DNA from 4 places in the Conexibacter sp. W3-3-2 genome. Region 4 is predicted to be linked to each of the others. Evidence: riboswitches for the same ligand, from Rfam matches in the RefSeq annotation. Region 4 holds a riboswitch; each other region holds the start of a gene.
The links. Region 4 has a riboswitch for cyclic di-AMP ahead of GKE82_RS19000 (M23 family metallopeptidase). Riboswitches for the same ligand answer to the same signal wherever they lie in the genome.
Positions count from the first base shown of each region.

Region 1: another riboswitch for cyclic di-AMP. It lies ahead of GKE82_RS30450 (peptidoglycan DD-metalloendopeptidase family protein); the one in region 4 lies ahead of GKE82_RS19000 (M23 family metallopeptidase).
Region 2: another riboswitch for cyclic di-AMP. It lies ahead of GKE82_RS25170 (M23 family metallopeptidase); the one in region 4 lies ahead of GKE82_RS19000 (M23 family metallopeptidase).
Region 3: another riboswitch for cyclic di-AMP. It lies ahead of GKE82_RS21130 (peptidoglycan-binding protein); the one in region 4 lies ahead of GKE82_RS19000 (M23 family metallopeptidase).

Region 1 is NZ_WLYW01000003.1:125,726-129,997, forward strand. Features, by position in the region: gene GKE82_RS25445 (heavy-metal-associated domain-containing protein) at 1-133, opposite strand, end outside; partial or broken gene GKE82_RS29445 (metal-sensitive transcriptional regulator) at 217-513, shown strand; gene GKE82_RS25455 (DUF4396 domain-containing protein) at 579-977, shown strand; gene GKE82_RS25460 (FkbM family methyltransferase) at 983-1,684, opposite strand; gene GKE82_RS25465 (hypothetical protein) at 1,757-2,095, opposite strand; cyclic di-AMP (ydaO/yuaA leader) riboswitch at 2,214-2,347, shown strand; gene GKE82_RS30450 (peptidoglycan DD-metalloendopeptidase family protein) at 2,381-3,454, shown strand; gene GKE82_RS25475 (cytochrome b/b6 domain-containing protein) at 3,810-4,272, opposite strand, start outside.
Region 2 is NZ_WLYW01000003.1:76,130-80,401, forward strand. Features, by position in the region: gene GKE82_RS25155 (fenitrothion hydrolase) at 1-403, opposite strand, end outside; gene GKE82_RS25160 (BlaI/MecI/CopY family transcriptional regulator) at 456-848, shown strand; gene GKE82_RS25165 (hypothetical protein) at 862-1,875, opposite strand; cyclic di-AMP (ydaO/yuaA leader) riboswitch at 1,908-2,050, shown strand; gene GKE82_RS25170 (M23 family metallopeptidase) at 2,068-3,153, shown strand; gene GKE82_RS25175 (cytochrome c oxidase assembly protein) at 3,087-3,959, shown strand; gene GKE82_RS25180 (vitamin K epoxide reductase family protein) at 3,967-4,272, opposite strand, start outside.
Region 3 is NZ_WLYW01000001.1:4,409,367-4,413,638, reverse strand. Features, by position in the region: gene arfB (alternative ribosome rescue aminoacyl-tRNA hydrolase ArfB) at 1-358, opposite strand, end outside; gene GKE82_RS21140 (TIGR00730 family Rossman fold protein) at 363-1,085, opposite strand; gene GKE82_RS21135 (DCC1-like thiol-disulfide oxidoreductase family protein) at 1,099-1,545, opposite strand; gene GKE82_RS21130 (peptidoglycan-binding protein) at 1,586-2,683, opposite strand; cyclic di-AMP (ydaO/yuaA leader) riboswitch at 2,691-2,840, opposite strand; gene GKE82_RS21125 (M20/M25/M40 family metallo-hydrolase) at 2,894-3,727, opposite strand; gene GKE82_RS29155 (hypothetical protein) at 3,724-4,068, opposite strand; gene GKE82_RS21120 (peroxiredoxin) at 4,091-4,272, shown strand, end outside.
Region 4 is NZ_WLYW01000001.1:3,965,217-3,969,488, reverse strand. Features, by position in the region: gene GKE82_RS19010 (BlaI/MecI/CopY family transcriptional regulator) at 20-418, shown strand; gene GKE82_RS19005 (hypothetical protein) at 424-1,437, opposite strand; cyclic di-AMP (ydaO/yuaA leader) riboswitch at 1,469-1,609, shown strand; gene GKE82_RS19000 (M23 family metallopeptidase) at 1,612-2,712, shown strand; gene GKE82_RS18995 (cytochrome c oxidase assembly protein) at 2,744-3,562, shown strand; gene GKE82_RS18990 (vitamin K epoxide reductase family protein) at 3,570-4,187, opposite strand; gene GKE82_RS18985 (thioredoxin domain-containing protein) at 4,184-4,272, opposite strand, start outside.

The DNA of each region.
Region 1 (4,272 bases), on a different contig from region 4:
GCGTTCCGGTGGTGCGGTCCGCATGTGCGGTGGTGACGCCCGCGAGCTCCTCGACCTCCTCCTGCACGCTGAGTTCGCAGTGTCCGCAGGTCATGCCGGTCACGGTGTAGGTGCGCTCGCTGAGTTGGGTCATGCTCGTCCTCTCGTAGATACGGGGTGGGGGTATGCAAGACGGAGGCTAGCATACCCCCTGGGGGTACTGCTACTGTTGGGTGCATGACGACGACTTCCACCACCTCGGCGCGGGGATACAGCGCGAGCAAGGACCAGCTGCAGAAGCGGTTGCGACGCATCGAGGGCCAAGTGCGCGGCGTGCAGTCGATGGTCGAGGACGACCGGTACTGCATCGATGTCCTGACGCAGATCGGCGCGATCCAGGCGGCCCTCGACAAGGTCGCCCTCGGCCTGCTCGATCAGCACGCCCACCACTGCGTCATGGGCGCTGAGGGCCAGCTCCGGGAGGACCGCACCGATGAGCTGATAGGTGCGGTCGCGCGCCTCATGCGGCGGGGGGTGAGGTCATGGATCACGGAGCCCAGAGCCTCAACCGCCTCAGCGTCACGGCGACGCTGCACTGCATGACCGGATGCCTGATCGGCGAGATCCTCGGACTCGTCATCTCGACCGCGCTGGGTTGGGGCGACCTCGCGTCGATCGCCCTGGCGGTCGGTCTGGCGTTCGTCTTCGGCTACCTTCTCACGTCCCTACCGCTCTACCGCGCAGGGATGACGATCGGCGCGATCGTGCCGATCGCCCTGGCGACCGACACGGTGTCGATCTCGATCATGGAGGCCATCGACAACGGGTTCATGGCCCTATACCCGGGAGCGATGGACGCCTATCTTGACGAGCTGCTCTTCTGGGGCCCGATGCTCGGCGGGTTCGCGATCGCGTTTCCCTTCGCGTTCGCCGCGAACCGGTGGTTGATCGCCCGCGGCAAGGGGCACGCCCTGGTGCACGCCCATCACGCGCACTGACCTGTTCAGGTCCGAACAAAGGTGAGCTTCCAGTTGTAGTCGGCGGTGTGGGCGGCGACGAGCTGGTACCCGGCCGAGGTGAGCTTCTCGACGTGGGCCAGCGGGACGGCCGGCTTGACCGGGGTCGCGAACTCGACGGCGATGATCGTGACGGGGATCCCGGAGGCGAGCACGTCGTCCAGGATGGTGTATTCGCTGCCTTCGGCGGAGATCTTCAGCAGGTCGACGTGTCCGACTCCGCGTTCGGCGGCAAGGGTGGCCAGCCGGCGGGCGGTCGCGGTGAACGCGACCTCCGTGCCGTGCATGTCGGTGGCCGAATGGGAGATGTAGCCCTCCACGCGCGGAGCGTGGAAGGTGAGCTCGGTGTCCTCGTTCCACAGCGCGTAGGGCAGGAACTCGTGACGGGGCTCGTCGGCGGCCGCCTGCGCGACGTACTCCGCGGCGGCGGGGACCGGGTCCATCGCCAGTACGCGGCAGCCGAAGCGTGAGATGAGCTCGAGGTCGAAGGTGATGTCGGTCCCGGTGCCACAGAGGAACACGACGCTGTCCTCCCGCAGCAGCGAGGCCGGGACGACGTAGCCGCCGTAGGTGGGGTCGGCGATCCCGACGAGGTCGGCACGGGGCTGGATGTCGAGCGCGGCGCGAAACCGGCGCGAGCGGTACGGCAGTCGCACCTTGTCGAGGGCGCGGTGAAGCGGGCTGGCCATGCTGGTGTTCTCCTGTGGAAGATGGAAAGGGGTCGTCGCCGCCCACCCGAGAGGATGGGGCGCGCGCCCTCGTCACATCCGCAGGATCGAGTGGCGGCCGGGGGGCCCGGCCCGCGCGCGGGGCGCCGGGACCGCCGGTGCAGGAAGGCCGCGAGGGACGGAGACCGACGACGGCCTGAACGTCCCCCCCATGCTCGTGAGTGCTGCTGCGGTCGCGCTGAGCAGCGCGGCTCCGGCCAGCGCCACGCACAGCAACAGCTCGCTGATCGCGTGGTGGTGACCGTCGCCGTGGTCGGCGACCGGAGCCGGGTGATGGATCACGACCGATGCCGCGATGACGGCGAGCACACCGAGCAACGCCCAGCGCACGCTGCGGCGCCACAGCAGGCGTCGTGTCCTGACCGGTCCCACGCGCGCAACGTACTGCAGGCCTCAGATCTCGGTGCAATACCGGTGCCGCGGCACCCCGTGAGCTGGTGCGCGCTGACTGGATCGACATAACGCCGTCCCGTGGAGTAATCTCCTACACGTCATAGGAGCGCCGAGTCCTCGCGTGTCGAGGAGCGGGGGACCCACTCACGGGGCGAATCGACCGTATGTCGTAGCGCGACTCTTTCTGCGCGAGCCCGTCAGCTAACCCCGTAGGCCGACGAAAGAGAGCCTTTGGTGCACCCCCGACGGATCACGAGCCTGACCGTGCTCGCCTTGATGACCACCGCTGTGTCTGCAGCCCCTGCCGGCGCGCAGACCTCGACCGGAGGCGCGGCGATTCCGGACCGTGCGGTGGCGTCGGTCGCGACCTGCGCATCGGGCGAGTCGTGGGCCTGCCGGGTCGGGCAGACCCTGACGATCGCCGGCGAAGGTCTCGATGGGGTCGAGCGTGTCGCCTTCCTCGGCGGGAAGGGCTCGCGCGACGACCGGTCGGCGGTGCCGGTCACCAGGTCCGCCGAGCAACTCGTGGTGACGGTGCCGCGCGGCGCTCGGTCGGGCGTCCTGCGGCTGCAGAGCCCCGCGGGCGGATCGAGTCGCACCCGGAAGCTGCGGATCTTGACGGGCGCGGCTCCTCAGGCGGACGTGACTGGTGCCGCGGCCGATCTCAAGCCCGGGGAGGCGCTGATCGCCGGGTCGCGTAAGCGGGCCGTGCTGCGGTACTCGGCGTCGGGCGCCGGCACGGTCGAGGCGGTGCGTCTGAGCGACGGCGTGGCGGTCCGTTCATGGCCGGTGCCGGCAGGGAGCGGCGAGATTCGCTGGGATGGCACGGCCAACGGCAGCGTCGTGGCCGATGGCCGCTACGAGTTGCGGCTGACCGGCCAGCCGACCGCCTCGCAGGCCAGCGCGCAGTCGCTGCTGGTGCACGACGCGATGTTCCCCATCCGTGGCAAGCACGACCTCGGTCAGAGCGACACGAACAACTTCGGCGGTGCCCGGGGACATGGCGGCCAGGACATGTTCGCTGCGTGCGGAACGCCGCTGGTCGCTGTTCGGCCCGGGACGGTGCAGTTCGCGGCGACGCAGGACCGCGCCGGGAACTACGTGGTTCTCCAGGACGCGGCCGGCCAGTCCTACGTGTACATGCACATGCGCGATGCCGCGCTGGTGAAGAAGGGCCAGAAGGTGCTGGCCGGTCAGCGGGTCGGGTACGTCGGCGAGACGGGCCGCGCGTCCGGATGCCATCTGCACTTCGAGCTCTGGACGGCTCCTGGGTGGTACACGGGCGGCGAGGGCGTCGACCCGTTGCCCGAGCTTCGTCGCTGGGACTCTTTTAGCTGAATTCCGGTATAACGGGGTGGCGATGAGTGACTTGATCGCCGCTCTCCGCCTCGCGCTGGAGCGGCTCGATGGACGGTCCGTGACAGCACGGGACCTCGCCGGGATGCTGGGGTGCCAGCAACGTGAAGTGCTTGAGGCCCTGAGCGTTGGACGCCGTCATGGGTGGGCGCAATCCGCGGGAAAGACGCTCACGGGCGCGGTGCTGTACCGACGGGTCGCCCTCGGGTCATCGGCCGCGGGTCCAGACGACGGGTAGCCCGGGTCGCGCGGCAGCAAGGGCCGCGGCGTCGTCGAACCGCCGGGCGCGAGGGTGGACGGCCCCGGTGCGGCTCCAGGCTCAGGGCCTCGTGATGGCTCAGAGCGGAAGAAGGTCGCCCTCACGGAGGAAGAGGAGCGCGACGCCGGCTCCGAGCGCGAGGCTTGCGAGCGCGACGAGGCGTTGCCCGGGAGCGGTCGGCGGTCGGGTCTCGTGGCGCGGGTCCCATTTCGGGTGGTGGTGGCGTGCCCAGTCCCGTGAGACCCGGCCGGTCACGATCCCGCGCAGCGCTGGACGGGTGGACGGCTGAATGACGGCGAACCACAGGTGGCCGCTGAGCAGGACGAGTCCCACGGTGCCCGCGGCATCGTGCAGGGTGAGCGCGCCATCGGTGCGCAAGGCGTGGTTGCGCTCGCCGAGCCACAGCAGGGCTCCGGAGAGGCCGAGCAGGCAGGCAAGCCCGGCCTGCAGCGCGGTATGCAGCTTCTGGCCGGCGTTGAAGCGTCCTTGGGGGACCCGGCGGTTTCTGAACCAGCGGCGATCGTCGACGTCGAAGTGCTCG
Region 2 (4,272 bases), on a different contig from region 4:
TCAGCGGTACGAAGCCGAGCCACACGCCGACGTAGACGAAGGTCGGCGCGAGATTCGCCGCCGGCGTCTCCGTCCCGGTCGCGCCCGCCCAGACGACCAGCGCCAGCGCGAGCACGCCGAGGGTGCCGGCGACGACCTCGACACCGCGGCTGGTGATGGCTCGGGCCACCGGCTCCGCCAGCCAGCGCGTGGGCGGCTCCTCGAGGCGCGGTGTCCGCCAGGCGACGGCGAGCAGGACGAACGTCACGATCACCACCACCGCCGCGCCGAAGCCGAACAGCCACTCCGGGATCGGAAGGTCGGCCCGGATCACGAGACCGTGGGCCGCCGACGAGGCGGGCAGCAGGAGGAGCAGCACGACCGCGAGCAAGGCGGGGACGCGCAGACGAGAGCGGACGAGCACCCGTCAATACTACGCAGCGTAGTGTTTCCTGGCGGCGCGGTAGACTCCGCGCGTGTCCCAGGAGCGACTCCCCGAACTGCACGAGCTCGAGCGCGAGGTCATGGCCGAGATCTGGTCCCGCGGGGAGTCCACCGTGCGCGACGTCCTCGACGGGCTGAACGCCCGCGCGGAGAAGACCCGCGCCTACACGACCGTGATGACCGTCATGAGCCGACTCGCGGAGAAGGAACTGCTCGTCCGTCGTCGTTCGGGCAAGACCGACCACTACTCGGCCGCCATGTCGCAGGACGACTACGAGGAGCGCCGCGCCGCGGGCGAGGTCGCCGATCTCGTGGACGCCTACGGCGACACGGTCCTGGTGCATTTCGCGCGCTCGATCCAGCAGCTGGACCCCGAGCGGCGCAAGGAGCTGCGCCGGCTCGCAGGCAAGAAGCCCAGCGCCTGACGGCGCAGCCGGCTCAGGCCTCCAGCGCCTTCTTGATCGCGGTTTCGAAGCCCCGAAAGCCGAACGACCCCTCGAGCCGCTCGGCGACGCGTCCACGTGCGTCGATCGTGAAGAGCCACGGCTCCGACGGCAGGTTGAAGGCCTTGAGCGGCTCGCGCAGCCCCTTGTCGAACGAGTTCTCCACGTAGACCTCCTGGTGGATGAACGTCATGCGATCGCCATAGGTGGACTTGAGCTGCGCGGCGATGTCGACGACCGGGCCGCAGACGCGTGACTCGCACAGCTGCGGGGTCGAGAAGACGAGTGCCACTGGCTTCTTGCCGAGCACGTCGTCGAGGCTCTCCTCGTGCTGGTCGTCCGGCGGGAGCCGCGTGTCGATCGCCGCAAGGTCGCCCCCGGCGGAAGCGACGGTGTCGGTCTTCACGCTCGGCGCGCGCTCCCCGACGTCGGGCACGGCATCGGCCTTCGCGTCGACGACCTTGATCTGGGTGCCGGAGCCGATGAGCTTCCCGTTGATGTCGCTCGCCACGAGGACGTTGTAGGTCCCCGGTCCGTCGACCGTGACCCGCGAGTCGTAGATCGCGGAGAACGGGTCCTTCTCGCTGGCCGTTTGCCGTGAGCGGAACGGTGGGTCCGTCACCAGCAGGTCTGCCGGCGCCGGGAATGGTCCGAGCACCCGGGCGCTCTCGCCCTTGGCGAGGTAGACGACCGACGGGGCGTAGACGAACCCGGTCTGCTCGTCGATGAGCCCGAACGCCAGTCGCGTCCGGGCGTCGGGGAAGACGCTCGTCCCGAGCGCGACCTGCGGCCCGGTCCCGTCGAGGGACTGGCTCAACTCGTTGAGCGTCTTTCCGGCCGGCTTGGGGAAGCGGGCGAGATCGACCGACGTCGCCTCGGCCAGCTTCGCACGCAGGGCCGCGGACGACGGTCCGCGGGGCTCGACGGACGCGCCGTCGGAGGACGAATCTCCGCCGCAGCCGGCGAGGGTCGCGGCACTGAGTCCGAGGATGAGGAGGTGTCGGCGCATTGTCTACGACGCATCGTAGTATGATGCGCGCCGTCATAGCAGCGCCGAATCGTCGAGACCCCGGGGTCGAGGCGAGCGGGGGACCCACTCCGGGGGCGAATCGACCCAGTGTCGTAGCGCGACTTTTCCGCGCGAGTCCGTCAGCTAACCCCGTAGGCAGACGAAAAGAGATTCGCGTTGACCTACCGCCGGTTGTCCCTCGCCGTCCTGGCCCCCACCGTGTTGCTCCTCGTGCCTTCGGGCGCGCTCGGCGCCTCGAGCACCGGAGGTGCGTCGATCCCGGACCCGGCCGCCGCGAGCGCGGCGTCCTGCGCGTCGGGCGAGAGCTGGGCCTGCCGGCGCGGCCAGACGCTCACGATCGCCGGTACCGGCATGGACGGCGTGACCCGCGTCATCTTCCAGGGCGGCAAGGGCACCAAGGACGACCGTGCCACCGCACCGTCATCCGCCGAGGCGACGTCGCTGAAGGTGACCGTTCCACGCGACGCCCGCAGCGGCGCGCTGCGACTGGTCAGCCCGGCCGGCGGCTCGAGCCGTACGCAGCGGCTGCGCATCCTCACCTCGCCGGTCCCCCAGGCGGACGTCACCGGCGCCACGACCGACCTCGCGCCCGGCCAGGCGCTCATCGCCGGGTCGCGCAAGCGCATGCTGCTGCAGTACACGGCGACCGTTGCGGGAACCGTCGAGGCCGTCCGGGTGGACTCCGGCCAGGTCGTCCGGTCCTGGCCGGTGGACGCTGGCCAGGGTGAGGTTCGCTGGGACGGGACGGTCGGTGGGTCGGTGGTGACGGCGGGCCGCTACGTGCTGCGCCTGGCCGGGCAGCCGACGGCGTCGCAGGCCAGTTCCGGGGCCGTCCAGGTCCTTGACGCGATCTTCCCGATCCGCGGCAAGCACGACCTCGGGCAGTCGGCCACCAACGACTTCGGCGGGGGCCGCGGCCACGGCGGGCAGGACATGTTCGCCCGTTGCGGCGTGCCGCTCGTGGCCGCACGTCCCGGGACCGTGCAGTTCGAGGCCGTCCAGTCCCGTGCCGGGAACTACGTCGTGCTACAGGATAAGACCGGCGCCTCGTACACCTACATGCACATGCGCGATCGCGCGCTCGTGAAGAAGGGCGACCGGGTCCGCGCCGGCCAGCGCATCGGCTACGTCGGAGACTCGGGCCGTGCCTCCGGCTGCCACCTGCACTTCGAGCTGTGGACCGCCCCAGGGTGGTACGAGGGCGGCGAGGGCATCGACCCGCTGCCGGAGCTGCGCCGCTGGGACAGCTTCAGCTGACCGCACCGGACGCCTCGTGGTCGGCGACGCCCGGCCCGCTGCTGCTGGTCCTCCTGCTGCTCGGCGGCTACCTGTGGCGCTGGCGCGCGGTCCGTCGCACACCGTCCGGGCCACGCGACGCGCCCACCTGGCGGCTGCTCGTCTTCCTGACCGGGATTGCCGCGCTCAGCGCCGCGCTCTTCTCCCCGCTGGATCCGCTGGGCGAGCAGCTTTTCGCCATGCACATGGTGCAGCACGTGCTGCTGCTCGACATCGTCCCGATCCTGCTGACCCTCGGGTTGACCAAGGTGCTGCTGCGTCCGGTGACGCGGCTGCTGCAACCCCTCGAGCGTCAGGCGGGCTGGTGGGCGGGCCCGTCCTTCGCGATCGTGCTCTACGTCGGCGTCATGTGGATTTGGCACATCCCGGCGCTCTACGACGCCGCCGTCGAGTCGTCGACCATCCACATCCTCGAACACCTGTCGTTCACCTTCGGCGGCATCCTGTACTGGTGGCACCTGCTGTCCCCCATCCGCTCACGCCACGCGCTCGGCGGGCTCGGGCCGGTCGTCTACATGGTGGTGACGAAGGTCCTGGTCGGGATCCTCGGGATTTTCCTGACCTTCGCGCCGCGACCGCTCTACGACGTGTACGCCGACGGCCCGCGCTACTGGGGGCTCAGTGCGCTGGACGACCAGACCCTGGCCGGCGCCATCATGGCGATCGAGCAGTCCGTGGTCATGGGGATCGCCCTCGCCTTCCTCATCATCCGCGCGCTGGGCGAGGCGGACCGGGCCGACGAGCGCGCCGAACGCCACGGCCCATGAACAACCCCTAGAGCTTGTCCATCCAGTAGTCCCAGAACCCCTGCGCGACGACCGCCGCCACGAGCAGCAACCAGACGGTGAGCACCACGCCGTGCAGGCCCGTGAGGCGCGCCACCGGTCCCTCCAGACGCGCCGGGATCGGAAGCCGTCCCGACGTGACGTTCGCGAGGGTGAGGTAGACGAAGATCGAGATCGTCATCACCCAGACCACCATGCAATAGGGGCACAGCGCCTCGATGCGGTAGACGCTCTGGAACATCAGCCAGTGGACGAAGACCACCGCGAACGTCGCACCGGCTTGCGCGGTCAGCCA
Region 3 (4,272 bases), 440 kb from region 4:
TCGCCTCGACGCGACGGCGCTTGGACGCCTTCGTCGGGCGGGTCGGGGTCCGCGACCGCGGGACGTGCAGGCCGGCGGCGATCCGGGCGGCGAGCCGCTGGAGCGCGAGCTCGCGGTTGCGGGCCTGACTGCGCGCGTCCTGGGCGACCGCGCGGACGACCGGCCCGACGCGCTCCAGCAGCCGCGCGCGCTGCGCGGCGCTGAGCGTCGCCGAGGCGCGCACGTCGAAGGCCACCTCGACCCGGGAGGCGGTGACGTTCGCGTGCTGGCCGCCGGGCCCGGACGAGCGCGAGACGCGGACGACGATCTCCTGCGCGGGGATCGTCAGCGCGCCGCTGATGCGCAGGTCGTCCGGCACGGGCTCACTCCGGCAGCGCCCACTGCTGCGCGCAGCCGTGGACGACGGTCCGGACGATCTCCTCGACGTCGTCGGTGACGACGAACAGCGCGGGGTCGTCGGCGGAGATCAGCGCGTCGTCGACGAGCCGCCCGCGGATCCAGTCGACCAGCGGCGACCAGAAGTCGACGCCGACGAGGACCACGGGGAAGTTGTCGATCTTCTCGGTCTGGATGAGGACGAGCGCCTCGAACAGCTCGTCGAGCGTGCCGTACCCGCCGGGGAAGACCACGAACGCGCTGGAGTAGCGCACGAACATGACCTTCCGCGTGAAGAAGAAGTCGAACAGCAGCCCGATGTCCTGGTAGGGGTTCGGGGCCTGCTCGAACGGCAGGACGATGTTGAGGCCGACCGACGTGGCGCCGGCGTCCTGGGCGCCGCGGTTGGCCGCCTCCATGAGGCCGGGGCCGCCGCCGGTGATGATCGCGCAGCCGGCCTCCCCGAGCCGCCGGGCGGTCTCGCGGGCCAGCGCGTACTCGGGCGCGTCCTGCGGCACGCGCGCCGACCCGAAGATCGAGATCGCGCGCCCGAGGTCGGCGAGGGTGCGGAAGCCGGTCTCCAGCTCCTCCGTGGCGCGCGCGGTCCGCTGCCCGTCGTCGAGGTCGGCGCGGACCGTCGGCAGCTGCGCGCCGAGCAGCTCCTCGTCGGGGCTGCGGGGCGCGCGGGCGGGGACGTCGGGGAGGCTCATGCGACCGCGGAGGCTATCCGTCGCGGCGCGGCCCGTCGCCGGCGGCGGCGAGCAGCGCGTCCGCCTCGGCGCGCCGCCGCTGGCTGACGAGCCGGCCGATCGCGACGCGGTTCGTCGCGACCTGCCCGTAGAGGAGCCGGCGCACCGGGCCGGGGAGCGCGCGGGCGCCGAGCCCCGCTGCGCGCCCCGTGCGGCCGCGCAGCAGCGGCGCCACCATCGGCGCCACGTCGCCGCCGCTGCGCAGGGCCTGTGGCGGGTCGCCGGCGCGGTGGGCGTGCGCAGCACGGAGGCGGTCCTGCGGGGGCACACCCGCCGCCTCGAGCAGCGCCTGGCCCTCTGGCGACTGGATCGTGCGCGGCACGATCGAGCCGGCCGGCACGTGGCGCAGGATCCACGCCACCGACCAGCGGCAGAAGCCGCAGTCGGCGTCGTACAGGACCGTCAGGGCGCGATCGCTCACGCCCCGGAGCGTAGATGACCGCCGCAGCGGGCCCTCGGGCCTAGAGACCCTCGGGGTGGCGGACCTCGTAGCCCTTCGTCGGGCGGCTGGAGGTGTGCCAGCGCGAGCCGCCGTCGTCCTTCATGCCGCTCGTGTCGAAGCGGATGCCCGCGACGACCGCGTACATGTGGCCGCCGTTGGCGTAGATCGTGATCCACTGGCCGGGGCCGTCCTCGCCCCAGGTCTCGTAGCCGCCGGACGGCATCGAGGACTTCACGAGGCCCGCCTTGTAGAGCGCGTAGCTCACGGAGCCGGAGCAGTCGTAGCCCTTGTCCTCCCACTTGCCGTGACCGCCACCGTAGATGTACGGCTTGTGCGAGATGGCGTTGCCGGCGGCGATGAAGTCCTTGACCGCCTGCGGGGCGTTCGCGGGGGCGATCGCCTTGCCGTCCGGTCCGACCTTCGCGCGGTCGCCGGGGGCGAGCTCGAGCGGCTGCGCGCCGACGGCGGCGTTCGGGCCGGCGTCGAGCTGGCCGCGCAGGACGGCGATGTCGTTCGCGTCGACGATTCCGTCGATCGTCAGGCCGTTGCCGCGCTCGAAGGTCCGGACGGCCTTGTAGGTGCCGGTGCCGAACTCGCCGTCGATCGTCGTGCGGGTGCCGGTGCGGGTGAGGAAGTCCTGGAGCATCTTCACGTCACGGCCGCTCATGCCCCGCTTGACGGGGATGCGCTCGCCGAGCCGGTCGGTGCTCGCGTTGCCCTGCGAGTCGAAGCCGCCGGAGGCGAGGTTCGCGCCGCCGCCGGTGGTCGCCTTGCGCAGCGCGGTGACCGTCTTGCGGCCGACGGTGCCGCTGGCCTCCAGGCCGGCGGCCCGCTGGAACTTCTGCACCGCGGACTTCGTGCCCGAGCCGAAGACCCCGTCGGTCGACGTCTTGATGCCGATCTGCACCAACAGCTTCTGGAGCTGCTTGACGTCCGCGCCCTTGGCGCCGACGCGCAGGGCGCGGTCCCCGAGCTTGGAGGACGCGGCCGACGCGGTCGCGGCCTGCGCGACCGGGACGACGAGGGCGGTGCCCGCCCCCACGCCCACGCAGGACGCGACGACGGTGACGGCGATCTGACGGAGACTTCCGGTACGGCGGCGGTACGGCTTCGGCACGGCAGGTAACCCTTTGCTCTCGACGCCTACGGGGTTAGCTGTCGGGCTCGCGCTGAGTGCTGCGCTACCCGGGTGGTTCCCGGGATTCGCCCCCGACCGATCGCTCGGTCCGTTGGGTCCCCCGTCCCGCTCCACTGGCGTGGGGCGAGCTCGGCTGGTTGCTGTTCGGCTGGGCGGGAAGGCTACAGAATCCCGCGGCGGGGGGTTACGTCAACCGACTCCGGGACCCGGAGCATCGGGCTGCTGCTGGCGCAGCACCGCGTCGGCGACGGCCAGGGCGACCTCCGCGCGCGACCGCAGCGAGTCCTCCAGCACGTGCTCGTCCGGCGCGTGCGCGCCGCCCCCGAGCGGCCCGAGACCGTCGATCGTCAGCGGGATCACGGTCGCGAGGTGGCTCGCGTCGCTCGCGCCACCGCGGGACGCGGGCACGATCGGGCGACCCAGTGCCGCGCCCGCGCGCGCGAGGACCGGCGCGGCGGGCTCGCGGGCGTCCATGCCGGGCCAGGCGCGCAGGTTGCGCACGGCGAGGGTGGCGCCGCCGACCTCGCGCGGGATCGCCGCCATCACCGGGTCGAACGCGTCGAGCCGGTCGGCGCGGACGTCGCAGAGCAGCTGCCCGCCGGCGGGGACGACGTTGAGGGCCTCGCCGCTGTGCAGCACGGTCGGCACGGCGGTCAGGCGGTCGGAGCCGGCCGGGTCGTGGTGCGCGGCGACGACGCGGGCGGCCTCGGCGAGCGCCAGGAGGGCGTTGCGGCCGTCGTCCGGACGGGCGCCGCTGTGGGCGGCGACGCCGGTGGCGGTGATCTCGAGGGTCCCGGCGGCCTTCCGCCGCACGACGACCGCGTCGCGGCCGTCGGCGTCGAGCTCGCCCGCCTCGAAGCACAGGCAGGCGTCCCAGCCCGCGAAGCGCGCGGCGTGGGCGAACGGCGCGGTGCGCCACTCCTCGTCGGTCACGAGCAGCAGCGCGACCTCGGCGAGCTCGTCGCGGCGGTCGTGCGCAAGTGCGCGCAGGACGCCGAGCGCGAGGACGTCGCCGCCCTTCATGTCGATCGCCCCCGAGCCGCGGAGCGCCCCTGGACGTCGGGGTCGGGGTGCAGCGGCTGGTGGAGCTCGTGCGAGATCACCGTGTCGACGTGCCCGACGAGCACGATCCGGCGGGATCCGGTGCCGGGCACGCGGATCAGGAGGTCGTCGGCGTTGCCGGCGGTCGAGCACGTCAGGCGCTCGACGAGCGCGTCGGCGGGCAGGTCGGCGGTGAGGGCCGCGACGCACCGCTCCGCGCCGGCACGGTCGCCGGAGGGCGAGCTGATGCCCACCAGCGCCTCGAGTTCGTGGACGGCCGTGGCGGCGATCCGGGCGGCGTGCGAGCGGGTCCAGTCGGGCATGCGAGGGGCGTACAGTAGATCCATGGGCCATCTCTCCGTCGGTGACGCCGCCCCGGACTTCACGCTCCCCGGCACGGACGGCGCCTTCACCCTCTCCGAGCACCGCGGCCGGCGGGTCGTGCTGCTCTTCTACCCCGGCGACGACACGAGCGTCTGCACGAAGCAGTTCTGCGACTACCGCGACCACGCGGAGGACCTCGCGGC
Region 4 (4,272 bases):
GGCGCAGTAGACTCCGTCCGTGCCCCAGAAGCGACTCCCGGAACTGCACGAGCTCGAGCGTGAGGTGATGCTCGAGATCTGGTCGCGTCGCGAGTCGACGGTCCGTGAGGTCCTCGACGGGCTCAACGCCCGCGCCGACAAGACGCGCGCGTACACGACGGTGATGACCGTCATGAGCCGGCTCGCGGAGAAGGAGCTGCTCGTGCGCCGCCGCTCGGGCAAGACCGACCACTACTCGGCCGCGATGACACGGGCGGACTACGAGGAGCGCCGCGCCGCCGGTGAGGTGGCCAACCTCGTGGACGAGTACGGCGACACCGTCCTGGTCCACTTCGCCCGCTCGATCCAGCAGCTCGACCCCGAGCGTCGCAAGGAGCTGCGGCGGCTCGCGGGCAAGAAGCCGGCCGGCGGCGCGTAGGTCCGCTACTGGTCGAGGGCCTTGCGGATCGCGCCCTCGAAGGAGCGGAACCCGAAGGAGCCCTCGAGTCGTTCGGCGACGCGCCCCTGGGCGTCGATGGTGAACAGCCACGGCTCCGACGGCAGGTTGAAGGCCTTCAGCGGCGCGCGCAGGCCCTTGTCGAACGAGTTCTCCACGTAGACCTCCTGGTGGATGAAGCTGACGCGGTCCCCGTACTCGGACTCGAGCTGAGCTGCGATGTCGACGACGGGTCCGCACACCCGTGACTCGCAGAGCTGCGGTGTCGCGAAGACCAGTGCGACCGGCTTCTTGCCCAGGACGTCCGCAAGGCTGTCCTCGTGGAGGTCGTCGGGCGGCAGTCGCGTGTCGATGGACTCGAGGTCGCCGCCGGCGGATTCGACGGTGTCGGTGGGCGTCCGCGGTGCCGGCTCGCCGACGTCGGGCACCGCGTCGGCCTTGCCGTCGACCACCTTGATCTGTGTGCCGGACCCGATGAGCTTGCCGTTGATGTCGCTGGCGACCAGCACGTTGTAGGTGCCTGGGCCGTCGACCGTCACGCGCGCATCGTAGATCGCCGCGAACGGGTCCTTCTCGCTGGCCGCCTGCCGGGAGCGGAACGGCGGATCGGTGACCAGGAGGTCCGCCGGCGCGGCGAACGGCCCGAGGACGCGTGCCTTCCTGCCCTTCGCCAGGTAGACCACGGACGGCGCGTAGACGAATCCGGTCTTCTCGTCGATCAGGCCGAACGCCAGACGGGTGCGAGTCGACGGGTGGATGCTGGTTCCCAGTGCGACTTGAGGGCCGGCTCCGTCGAGCGACCGGCTGAGCTCGTCGAGCGTCTTCTGCCCCGGCTTCGGGAACCGGGCGAGGTCGACCGCCGTCGCCTCGGTGAGCTTTGTGCGCAGCGCCGAGGACGACGGCCCACGGGGTTCCGCTGAGCTGCCGTCCGACGCCGAATCACCTCCACAGCCGACGAGGAGTGCGGCGCAGACGCCGAGAATCGCGAGGTATCGAGTCATCGTCTACGACGGATCGTAGTACGCTTGTGGCGTCATAGCAGCGCCGAGTCGTCGTGGCACCGGTCACGGCGAGCGGGGGACCCACTCCTGGGGCGAATCGACCTCGTGTCGTAGCGCGACTTTTCCGCGCGAGTCCGTCAGCTAACCCCGTAGGCAGACGAAAAGAGATTCGCGTTGACCTACACCAGGCTGTTCCTCGTCGTACTCGCGCCCACCGTGGCGCTCCTGGCGCCCGCCGGCGCCACCGGCGCTCCCAACGCGGGCGGCGCGACGATCCCCGACCCGGCCCGCGCAACCGCAGCGACATGCGCGTCGGGCGAGAGCTGGGCCTGTCGGCACGGCCAGTCGCTCACCGTGGCCGGCACCGGCCTGGACGGAGTGACCCGCGTGGTGTTCCTCGGCGGCAAGAACTCAAAAGACGACCGGACCGCCACGCCGACGTCCGCATCGCCGACCGCCCTGGCCTTGACCGTGCCGCGCGGCGCGCGCAGCGGTCCGCTGCGCCTCGTGAGCCCAGCCGGCGGGTCCGGCCGGACCGCGCGCCTGCGCATCCTCACCACGCCCGTCCCCCAGGCCGACGTCACCGGCGGCACGACCGATCTCGCACCTGGTGAGGCCCTGATCGCCGGCTCGCGCAAGCGGATGCTGCTGCAGTACACCGCTTCCGTCGCGGGCACCGTCGAGGCGGCCCGCGTCGACAACGGTGCCGTCATGCGGTCCTGGCCCGTAGCCGCGGGCCCCGGCGAGCAGCGGTGGGACGGCACGGTCGACGGCGCCGTTGTCCCCGAAGGGCGATACGTCCTGCGCCTCGCCGGACAGCCGACGGCGTCCCAGGCGAGCTCCGCCGCCGTGCAGGTCCACGACGCGATCTTCCCGATCCGCGGCAAGCACGACCTCGGCCAGTCGGCGACCAACGACTTCGGCGGTGGACGGGGCCATGGCGGGCAGGACATGTTCGCGCGCTGCGGCACCCCACTGGTGGCGGCCCGCCCGGGTACCGTGCAGTTCGAGGCCGTGCAGTCCCGGGCCGGCAACTACGTCGTCCTGCAGGACAAGACCGGCCGCTCCTACACCTATATGCACATGCGCGACCGCGCGCTCGTGAAGAAGGGCGCACGCGTCCGGGCCGGCCAGCGGATCGGGTACGTGGGCCAGACCGGACGCGCCTCCGGGTGCCACCTGCACTTCGAGCTGTGGACCGCCCCGGGCTGGTACACCGGCGGCGAGGGCATCGATCCGCTGCCGGAGCTGCGCCGGTGGGACAGCTTCAGCTGAGCGCCGACGAGGACACCTCGGCCCGGCAGCGATGACACCGGACACCTCGTGGACGTTCGCTCCCGGCCCGGCGCTGCTCGTCGCACTGCTGCTTGGGGGCTACGTGTGGCGCTGGCGAGCGGTCAGACGGACGCCGTCGGGTGCACGCGACGCGCCGATCTGGCGGCTGCTCGTGTTCCTCGGCGGCATCGTCAGCCTCAGCACTGCCCTGTTCTCCCCGCTCGACGCGCTGGGCGAGCAGCTCTTCGCGATGCACATGGTGCAGCACGTGCTGCTGCTCGACGTCGTCCCGATCCTGCTGATCCTCGGGTTGACCAAGGTCCTCCTGCGCCCCGTCACGCGCCTGCTCCAGCCGCTGGAACGGCAGGCGGGCTGGTGGGCCGGTCCGGTCTTCGCGATCCTGCTCTACGTCGGCGTCATGTGGGTGTGGCACATCCCGGCGCTCTACGACTCGGCGGTCGAATCGTCAGCGATCCACATCCTGGAACACGTCTCGTTCACCTTCGGAGGCGCGCTCTACTGGTGGCATCTGCTCTCCCCGATCCGAGCCCGCCACGGACTCGCCGGCCTCGGACCGGTCGTCTGCATGGTCGTCACGAAGGTGCTCGTCGGAATCCTCGGGATCTTCCTGACGTTCGCCCCTCGCCCCCTGTACGACGTCTACGCGAACGGGCCCCGCTACTGGGGGTTGAGTGCCCTGGACGACCAGGCCCTGGCCGGAGCCATCATGGCGATCGAGCAGTCGGTGGTCATGGGGATCGCGCTCGCCTTCCTCTTCATCCGCGCGCTCGGGGAGGCCGACCGGGCCGATGAGCGCGCGGAACGTCACGCACTCGACGGCCAGTCGTGAGACTCGCTCAGATCTTGTCCATCCAGTAGTCCCAGAACCCCTGCGCCAGGACGGCGCCGACCACCAGCAGCCAGACCGTGAGCACCACGCCGTGGAGACTCACGAGCCGCGCGACCGGCCCTTCCAAGCGTGCCGGGACCGGGAGCCGCCCGGAGCTGACGTTCGCGAGCGTCACGTACACGAACATCGAGATCGTCATGACCCAGACGACCATGCAGTACGGACAGAGCGCCTCGATGCGATACACGCTCTGGAAGATCAGCCAGTGGACGAAGATCACGGCGTATCCCAGGCCGACCTGCGCGATCAGCCACACGGAACGGGGCAGCCGACCACCGGCGACCAGGACGAGCCCGAACGCGAAGACGACCGCGAACCCGGCGATCCCGATCAGCGGGTTGGGAAAGCCGAACGCCTCCGCCTGGTCCGACGTCAGGACCGAGCCGCACGCCAGCACGGCGTCGATGGTGCAGGCGGGCACATGGGTCGGATCCTCCAGCACCCGGACCTTCTCGACCATGAGGATGACCGCGGCCGCGAGCGCGACCGCCCCGGGAACGAGCAACACCCACCCGACGACCCGATCCAGGAACGCCGGCGCGTTGCGCTGCGGCTCGGTGCTCACCTGGCGGTGAAGGCGGACTCGATGTCGGAGCGCAGCTGGTCGGCCGACTGGAGGTTCATCATCTCACCGTTGAGGAAGAGCGTCG